Regions from separate parts of the Pseudomonas sp. GW821-FHT02A08 genome, predicted to be linked through region 2. Evidence: predicted binding sites of a transcription regulator. Region 2 holds the regulator's gene; the other holds the start of a gene.
What was found. The regulator sigma-54, encoded in region 2, starts transcription at its own class of promoters, with help from an activator protein. The targets are predictions, from matches to a motif close to ANTGGCATNNANNTTGCTNT.

Region 1 (3,938 bases), on a different contig from region 2:
TGTCCCAACGCCGGATGATGGCCGCCATTCCCGAGGCCGACGTGGTCATCACCAACCCGACCCACTACGCCGTGGCCCTCAAGTACGACCCGGAAAAGGGCAATGCGCCGGTATTGCTGGCCAAGGGTAGCGACTTCCTGGCCCTGAAGATCCGCGAGATCGCGGCGGCCAACGAGATTTTGCTGCTGGAGTCGCCAGCGCTGGCGCGCTCGATCTACTACTCCACCGAGCTTGAGCAGGAAATTCCTGGCGGGCTGTATCTCGCGGTGGCTCAGGTGTTGGCTTACGTTTATCAGATTCGACAGTATCGGGCGGGTAAGGGCAAGCGGCCTGATCCGCTCAAGGATGATTTGCCGATTCCGCCGGATTTGCGCCGGGATTCTTGAGTTTCGCGCTGTCGCTGATGCCCCCTTCGCGGGCAAGCCCGCTCCCACAGGGTTCTGCGCAAGCCGCACTGGCCTGCGCTGGCCTTTTCAGCTCAGCGCCTGATTTTGAGTAACATTCCGGCGAGGACGTCGTCCTTGTCGATACAGTGGTGTTTTACTGCCACCAGCAGATGCCCGCCGACCAGTGCGCCACAGCACCACGATGTCCAGGTATGAATGTATTTGGCCAGGTCGTAGAGGTCGGGATCAGGGGCAACCAGTGGCGGTAAAAGAAACAGTCCCGCCACAAGAATCGGTTTGTCTGCAACCGAGCTCCAGTACCAGCCTGAAAGGGGTAAGGCAATCAGCACAATGGCGTAAAGCAAGATGTGACCAATCATCGCGCCTTGTTTCATCAGTCCGCTCATGTGGTCTGGCAGCGCTGGAGGCGGATTCTTCAGTCGCCAGGCAACTCGCACGACAATCATGAAAAGCAGGGTGCTAGCCAATGCCTTGTGCAAGAAAGTGAGTTCGTGGTTGGGGTTCAGTTCATCACGCCAGTGCGTGGCCAGGATCCCCAGCGCCCAACTGCCCATCCAGACAAGTGCCATTCCCCAGTGCAGCCACTTGGCAGTGTTGGTGTATTCCGTGGTTTTAGCCTTCGGCATCGTTGCTTTCCTCCTTGTTCAAGGTTTTGTCAATTTGGAGCCTGGAACGCGATGTTGGAGGGGGTGCATTAACCGACTATTAGGTAGGCGGGCTCAACATCTAGAGATCGCGGCCTGCGAAAACCCTCTGTTTCGCCCCTTTGCAAAAGTTGGAAAGCTTCTTGCAATAGCCGCCCTGCGCCCGCTTCAGGCGTCAAAAGTTTGCTTTAAAGGAACGGGGAAAACCGGTGGATCGCTCTCAGTTAATCAACAGTGCCCGCACAAACGTTGCCGACCTCAGTCGAGGCAATCTGGGCGTGCCGCTGTTGCTGCTGGTCATGCTGGCGATGATGATGTTGCCGGTGCCGCCGTTCCTGCTGGACGTGTTCTTCACCTTCAACATTGCCCTGTCCATCGTCGTGCTGCTGGTGTGCGTCTACGCTTTGCGGCCGTTGGATTTCGCGGTGTTCCCGACCATTTTGCTGGTGGCGACGCTGTTGCGCCTGGCGTTGAACGTGGCCTCCACGCGGGTGGTGATGCTTCACGGCCAGGATGGCCATGCCGCCGCCGGCAAGGTGATCCAGGCCTTCGGTGAGGTGGTGATCGGCGGTAACTATGTGGTCGGTATCGTGGTCTTCGCGATCTTGATGATCATCAACTTCGTCGTGGTGACCAAGGGGGCTGGGCGGATTTCCGAGGTGAGCGCGCGATTCACCCTCGATGCGATGCCCGGCAAGCAAATGGCGATCGACGCCGACCTTAACGCCGGCCTGATCGATCAGGCCCAGGCCAAGGCCCGTCGCTCGGAAGTGGCTCAGGAAGCCGAGTTCTACGGTTCCATGGACGGTGCCAGCAAATTTGTCCGTGGCGACGCCATCGCCGGCCTGTTGATCCTGTTCATCAACCTGATCGGCGGCATGGCGGTCGGCATCTTCCAGCACGGCATGACCTTCGGCGACGCCGGCAAGGTGTATGCGCTGTTGACCATCGGTGACGGTTTGGTGGCGCAATTGCCATCACTGTTGTTATCGACAGCAGCGGCGATCATGGTGACCCGTGCGTCCGGTTCGGAAGACATGGGCAAGCAAATCAATCGCCAGATGTTCGCCTCGCCCAAGGCGCTGGCGGTGGCAGCCGGTTTGATGGCGGTCATGGGCCTGGTGCCCGGCATGCCGCACTTCTCGTTCCTGAGCATGGCGGCCCTGGCGGCCGGTGGCGCTTACCTGTTCTGGAAAAAGCAGAACGTCGCCAAGGTGCAGGCTCTGCAAGAGGTCAAGCGCCAGCAGGAGTTGCTACCGTCGCCGGCCCGCGCCCAGGAAACCAAGGAGCTTGGCTGGGATGACGTGACACCGATCGACATGATCGGCCTGGAAGTGGGTTATCGCCTGATTCCATTGGTGGATCGTAACCAGGGCGGCCAGTTGCTGGCGCGGATCAAGGGCGTGCGCAAGAAGCTGTCCCAGGATCTGGGCTTCCTGATGCCCACGGTGCATATTCGCGACAACCTCGACCTGGCGCCAAGTGCCTATCGCCTGACCCTCATGGGGGTGATCCTGGCCGAAGCGGAGATCTACCCGGATCGCGAGTTGGCGATCAACCCGGGGCAGGTCTACGGCACGCTCAACGGCATTACCGCCAAAGATCCGGCTTTCGGCCTGGAGGCGGTCTGGATCGAAATCAGCCAGCGCGCCCAGGCGCAATCCCTCGGTTATACGGTGGTGGATGCCAGTACAGTAGTGGCTACCCACCTGAACCAGATACTCTACAAGCATTCCAGTGAACTGATCGGTCACGAAGAAGTACAGCAACTCATGCAATTGCTGGCCAAAAGCTCGCCAAAACTGGCCGAGGAGCTGGTGCCGGGTGTGGTTTCGCTGTCGCAACTGCTCAAGGTGCTGCAAGCGCTGTTGGCCGAACAAGTGCCTGTGCGCGATATCCGCAGCATTGCCGAGGCGATCGCCAACAATGCCGCCAAGAGTCAAGATACCGCCGCGCTGGTGGCTGCCGTGCGGGTTGGCGTATCCCGCGCAATCGTCCAAAGCATTGTAGGCACTGAGTCGGAGCTGCCAGTCATCACGCTGGAGCCAAGGTTGGAACAGATATTGCTCAATAGTCTGCAAAAGGCAGGACAAGGCTCGGAAGAGGGCGTTCTGCTGGAGCCAAGCATGGCCGAGAAACTGCAACGTTCGTTGATCGACGCGGCGCAGCGTCAGGAGATGCAAGGTCAGCCGGTGATTCTGCTGGTGGCCGGTCCGGTTCGCGCGATGCTCTCGCGATTCGGCCGGCTCGCAGTCCCGGGTTTGCACGTGTTGGCTTACCAGGAAATTCCTGACAACAAGCAAGTGACCATCGTTGCGACAGTAGGGCCCAACGGCTGAGGTAGTGGTTTATGCAAGTTAAGCGTTTTTTCGCCGCCGATATGCGTCAGGCCATGAAGCTGGTTCGCGATGAGCTGGGCGCTGATGCCGCCATCATTGGCAACCGCCGGATCGCCGGGGGTGTCGAACTGACGGCTGCGCTGGATTACAAGCTGTCGGCGCTGGCGCCGCGGGTTCCGAACATGGAGCTCGAAGACGAGCTGCGCAAGACTCAGTCGCGGATCGTCACCGCCCAGGCCGAGTTGAGCCTGCGTGGCGATGGCGAGAGCGACAATGCAACCAATCGCCAGTTGTTCGCCGGCTTGCCGTTGACCGCCGCCGAGCCGCTGATCGAACCGACCTGCGCCGAACCCCGTCGCCCCGCGCCAGCCGCTGCGCCAGCGTCCGGTGGCGTGGATCCACGTGCGTTCGACTCAATGCGTTTCGAACTCAACAGCCTGCGCGAACTCATGGAAGTCCAACTCGGCTCCCTGGCCTGGAATCAGCTGCAAGGCAGCCGTCCCGACCAGGCCAACCTCTGGCGTCGCCTGCAACGCATCGGCCTGAGC
Region 2 (3,938 bases):
AGATTGGCAATTTGTTCGAGGGCTTTCTTTTTACTGCCTCCCGGCACGTTCACCAGGGAACGGCCGGGGGTCAGGATACTTTCAAGTCGGATCATGGGTAGGGAGTGTTAACGACCGGTTGCGCCCTGGAGGAGGCTCTGGGTCTTTTCCTTATGCTTTTTGAGTTGTTTATCCAGCTTGTCGGTGAGTGCGTCGATCGCGGCATACATATCGGTATGTTCCGCGTTGGCGACCACTTCATTCCCGGGAATATGCAGCGTGGCTTCGATTTTCTGCTTCAGTTTTTCGACGGTCATCGTGACCTGCACATTAGTGATCTTGTCGAAATGTCGCTCCAATCGTTCGAGTTTTTCGCCGATGTAGGTGCGAAGAGGTTCGGTCACTTCCAGTTGGTGTCCACTGATGTTGACTTGCATACAGCTTCTCCTTCGTTGCCAGTGCATAAAGCGGTAGATCAGATGATCTACCACTGGAACGCTGTGGCGTGGCCCTACATCAACCGCTTGCGTTCGCTCGAAGGCGCGATCCCGAGGGATTCGCGGTACTTGGCGACGGTGCGGCGAGCCACCTGAATGCCTTGTGCCTCCAGTAAACCAGCGATCTTGCTGTCACTCAACGGCTTTTTCTGATTTTCCGCTGCAACCAGTTTTTTGATGATCGCCCGGATCGCCGTAGACGAGCATTCGCCGCCTTCGGAGGTGCTTACGTGGCTGGAAAAAAAGTACTTCAGTTCATAAATGCCCCGGGGGGTGTGCATGAACTTCTGGGTGGTCACCCGTGAAATCGTCGATTCATGCATGCCGACCGCTTCGGCGATGTCATGCAGGACCAGCGGCTTCATGGCTTCGTCGCCATATTCGAGGAACCCGCGCTGATGCTCGACGATCTGGGTGGCAACCTTCATCAGGGTTTCATTGCGGCTTTGCAGGCTCTTGATGAACCAGCGGGCCTCCTGCAACTGATTGCGCATGAAGGTATTGTCGGCGCTGGTGTCGGCGCGGCGCACGAAACCGGCGTACTGGGCATTGACCCGCAGTCGTGGCACCGACTCCTGATTGAGCTCGACCAGCCAGCGCTCGTTGTCCTTGCGCACGATGACGTCAGGAACGACATACTCGGCTTCTGTGGACTCGATCTGCGAGCCCGGGCGAGGGTTGAGGCTCTGAACCAGCTCGATGACCTGGCGCAGTTCGTCTTCCTTGAGCTTCATGCGACGCATCAACTGGCTGTAGTCGCGGCTGCCAAGCAGGTCGATGTAATCGGTGACCAGGCGCTTGGCCTCGGCCAGCCAAGGGGTCTTGGCAGGCAGCTGGCGCAATTGCAGCAGCAGGCATTCGCCCAGGTTGCGGGCGCCGATGCCGGCAGGCTCGAATTGCTGGATGCGATGCAGGACGGCTTCGATTTCGTCCAGCTCGATGTCCAGTTCCGGGTCGAAGGCTTCGAGGATTTCCTCGAGGGTTTCGTCCAGGTAGCCCTGATTGTTGATGCAGTCGATCAGGGTCACGGCGATCAGGCGATCGGTGTCGGACATCGGGGCCAGGTTCAGTTGCCACAGCAAGTGGCTCTGCAGGCTTTCGCCGGCCGAGGTGCGGGTGGTGAAGTCCCACTCGTCATCATCATTGCTGGGCAGGCTGCTGGCGCTGGTCTGGTAAACGTCTTCCCACGCGGTGTCGACGGGGAGTTCGTTGGGAATACGCTCGTTCCAGTCACCCTCATCGAGGTTATCAACCGTCGGGGCGCTTTCCTGGTAGGAGGGCTCCTGGATGTCAGTGTTGGGCTTTTGTTCGGCGTTGTCGGCCAAGGGGTCGGAATTGTCGAAGTCGTCGCCTTCTTCCTGGCGTTCGAGCATCGGATTGGACTCCAGGGCCTCCTGGATTTCCTGTTGCAGGTCCAGGGTCGACAATTGGAGCAGGCGGATGGCCTGTTGCAGCTGCGGTGTCATCGTCAGCTGCTGGCCCATTCTCAAGACTAGCGATGGTTTCATGGCAGGGGCTTAACACCTTATTCGCCGGCGCACATGCGCCATCCACTACAGGGCGCCGGGGCGCCAAACTTAAGCAAATTATATGCCTGAAACTAAAGGGTTTGCCTAGAGCGCTGTAACAATAAAAAACTATAAATTTGTGTTGCTGCGCTGCCCTTGTCGGGGGCTGACCACGCTCGTCGGCACGAGGCGCTGGTGAGTGGCTGGCCGGGTGCCCGGGCAGATGCCTGGGCACGGCTCAGCGTTTACAGGCGGAACTCATGGCCCAGATACACTTCCTTGACCAGGTCGTTGGCCAGGATTGTCTCTGCGTCGCCTTCGGCGATCAGTTGGCCGTCATTGACGATATAGGCGGTTTCACAGATATCCAGGGTTTCACGAACGTTGTGGTCCGTGATCAGCACGCCAATGCCTTTGGCCTTGAGGTGGTGAATGATCTGCTTGATGTCGCCGACCGAAATCGGGTCCACACCGGCGAAGGGTTCATCGAGGAGGATGAATTTCGGGTTGGTGGCCAGGGCACGGGCGATTTCCACGCGACGGCGCTCGCCGCCGGACAGGCTCATGCCCAGGTTGTCGCGGATGTGGCTGATGTGGAACTCCTGCAGCAGGCTTTCCAGTTCCTTGCGACGGCCGGCCTTGTCGAGTTCCTTGCGGGTCTCGAGGATGGCCATGATGTTGTCGGCCACCGACAGTTTGCGGAAGATCGATGCTTCTTGCGGCAGGTAGCCGATACCGGCCTTTGCACGGCCGTGCATCGGCTGGTGGCTGACGTCCAGGTCATCGATCAGGACGCGGCCCTGATCGGCTTGCACCAGGCCGACGATCATGTAGAAGCAGGTGGTCTTGCCGGCGCCGTTCGGGCCAAGCAGGCCGACGATCTGGCCGCTGTCGATGGACAGGCTGACGTCACGCACGACCTGGCGGCTCTTGTAGCTCTTGGCCAGATGCTGAGCTTTCAGAGTTGCCATTACTGGGCCTTTTTCTCGTCGGTTTTCTTCTTCGGCTGGATCACCATGTCGATACGCGGGCGCGACTCGGTGATCTTGCTGCCTGTGGCGCGACCGGCGCTGGCGAGTTTCTTGTCCGTGTCGTAGACAATTTTCTCGCCTTGGGTGACGTTGTTGTCCTTGTCGACAACCTTGGCCTTGTCGATCAGTACGACGCGATTTTGCGTGGCGTGATACTGGATCGTCACGCCCCAGCCCTGGACAGGCTTGGTATCGCCAGCCGTTTGCAATTGCTCGAAGTACGCCAGGTTGCCCACCGAGGTCACTACGTCAATGTCACCAGTCGGGGTGCGGGTGATGGTAACGGTGTTGCCTGTCACCTTCATCGAGCCTTGGGTGATGATCACGTCACCCTTATAGGTGGCAATACCTTGCTTGTCGTCCAGTTGGGCATCGTCGGCCTGAATGCGGATAGGCTGCTGTTGATCTTCCGGCAGAGCCCAGGCGCTCACGCTTCCCAGTGCTGCGCCCAGACTGAGCAAAATCGGGAGGGTTTTAACGAGCCTCATACTGTCCTCTTACGTTCGATAGCAGGTGTATCCTGCTTTCTTTCAAATACGCTTTCATTCCCTTGCCAGTCGATACACCGCCAGCGCCGTCGATTCTAACGTCTTGCTCGGTCTGCGCATATTGCTGCTGCGGGAACACGGTCATGCGGGTGCTGGTGATCAGGGTCTTGCGGTTTTTCTCGTCGAAGCGCGTGATACGCACGTCATCGATCAGTTCGACCTGTGTGCCATCAGGGTTGACCTCGCCGCGCAGGCTCTGGACGTGCCACGGGAATTCAGTGCCGCGGAACACATTCAGGTCGGGGTTGGTCAGCAATGTCACCTCGGTCGCTTTCAGGTGCTCGACCTTGTCCGACACCAGATCATATTGCAGCTTGCCGTCCGGCAGGTACTGCACGCTGTGGGCGTTGATGGCGTAATAGTCGATCGCGCTTT

Region 1: the regulator sigma-54 is predicted to act here: its motif matches at 1,182-1,201, upstream of flhA (flagellar biosynthesis protein FlhA).

What each region holds. Positions count from the first base shown of each region.
Region 1 is NZ_JBWKWD010000017.1:59,662-63,599, reverse strand. It holds gene flhB (flagellar biosynthesis protein FlhB) at 1-386, shown strand, start outside; gene AC07W4_RS14190 (cytochrome b) at 479-1,033, opposite strand; gene flhA (flagellar biosynthesis protein FlhA) at 1,261-3,390, shown strand; gene flhF (flagellar biosynthesis GTPase FlhF) at 3,402-3,938, shown strand, end outside.
Region 2 is NZ_JBWKWD010000019.1:50,989-54,926, forward strand. It holds gene ptsN (PTS IIA-like nitrogen regulatory protein PtsN) at 1-95, opposite strand, end outside; gene hpf (ribosome hibernation-promoting factor, HPF/YfiA family) at 108-416, opposite strand; gene AC07W4_RS15155 (RNA polymerase factor sigma-54) at 491-1,984, opposite strand; gene lptB (LPS export ABC transporter ATP-binding protein) at 2,230-2,955, opposite strand; gene lptA (lipopolysaccharide transport periplasmic protein LptA) at 2,955-3,503, opposite strand; gene lptC (LPS export ABC transporter periplasmic protein LptC) at 3,490-3,938, opposite strand, start outside.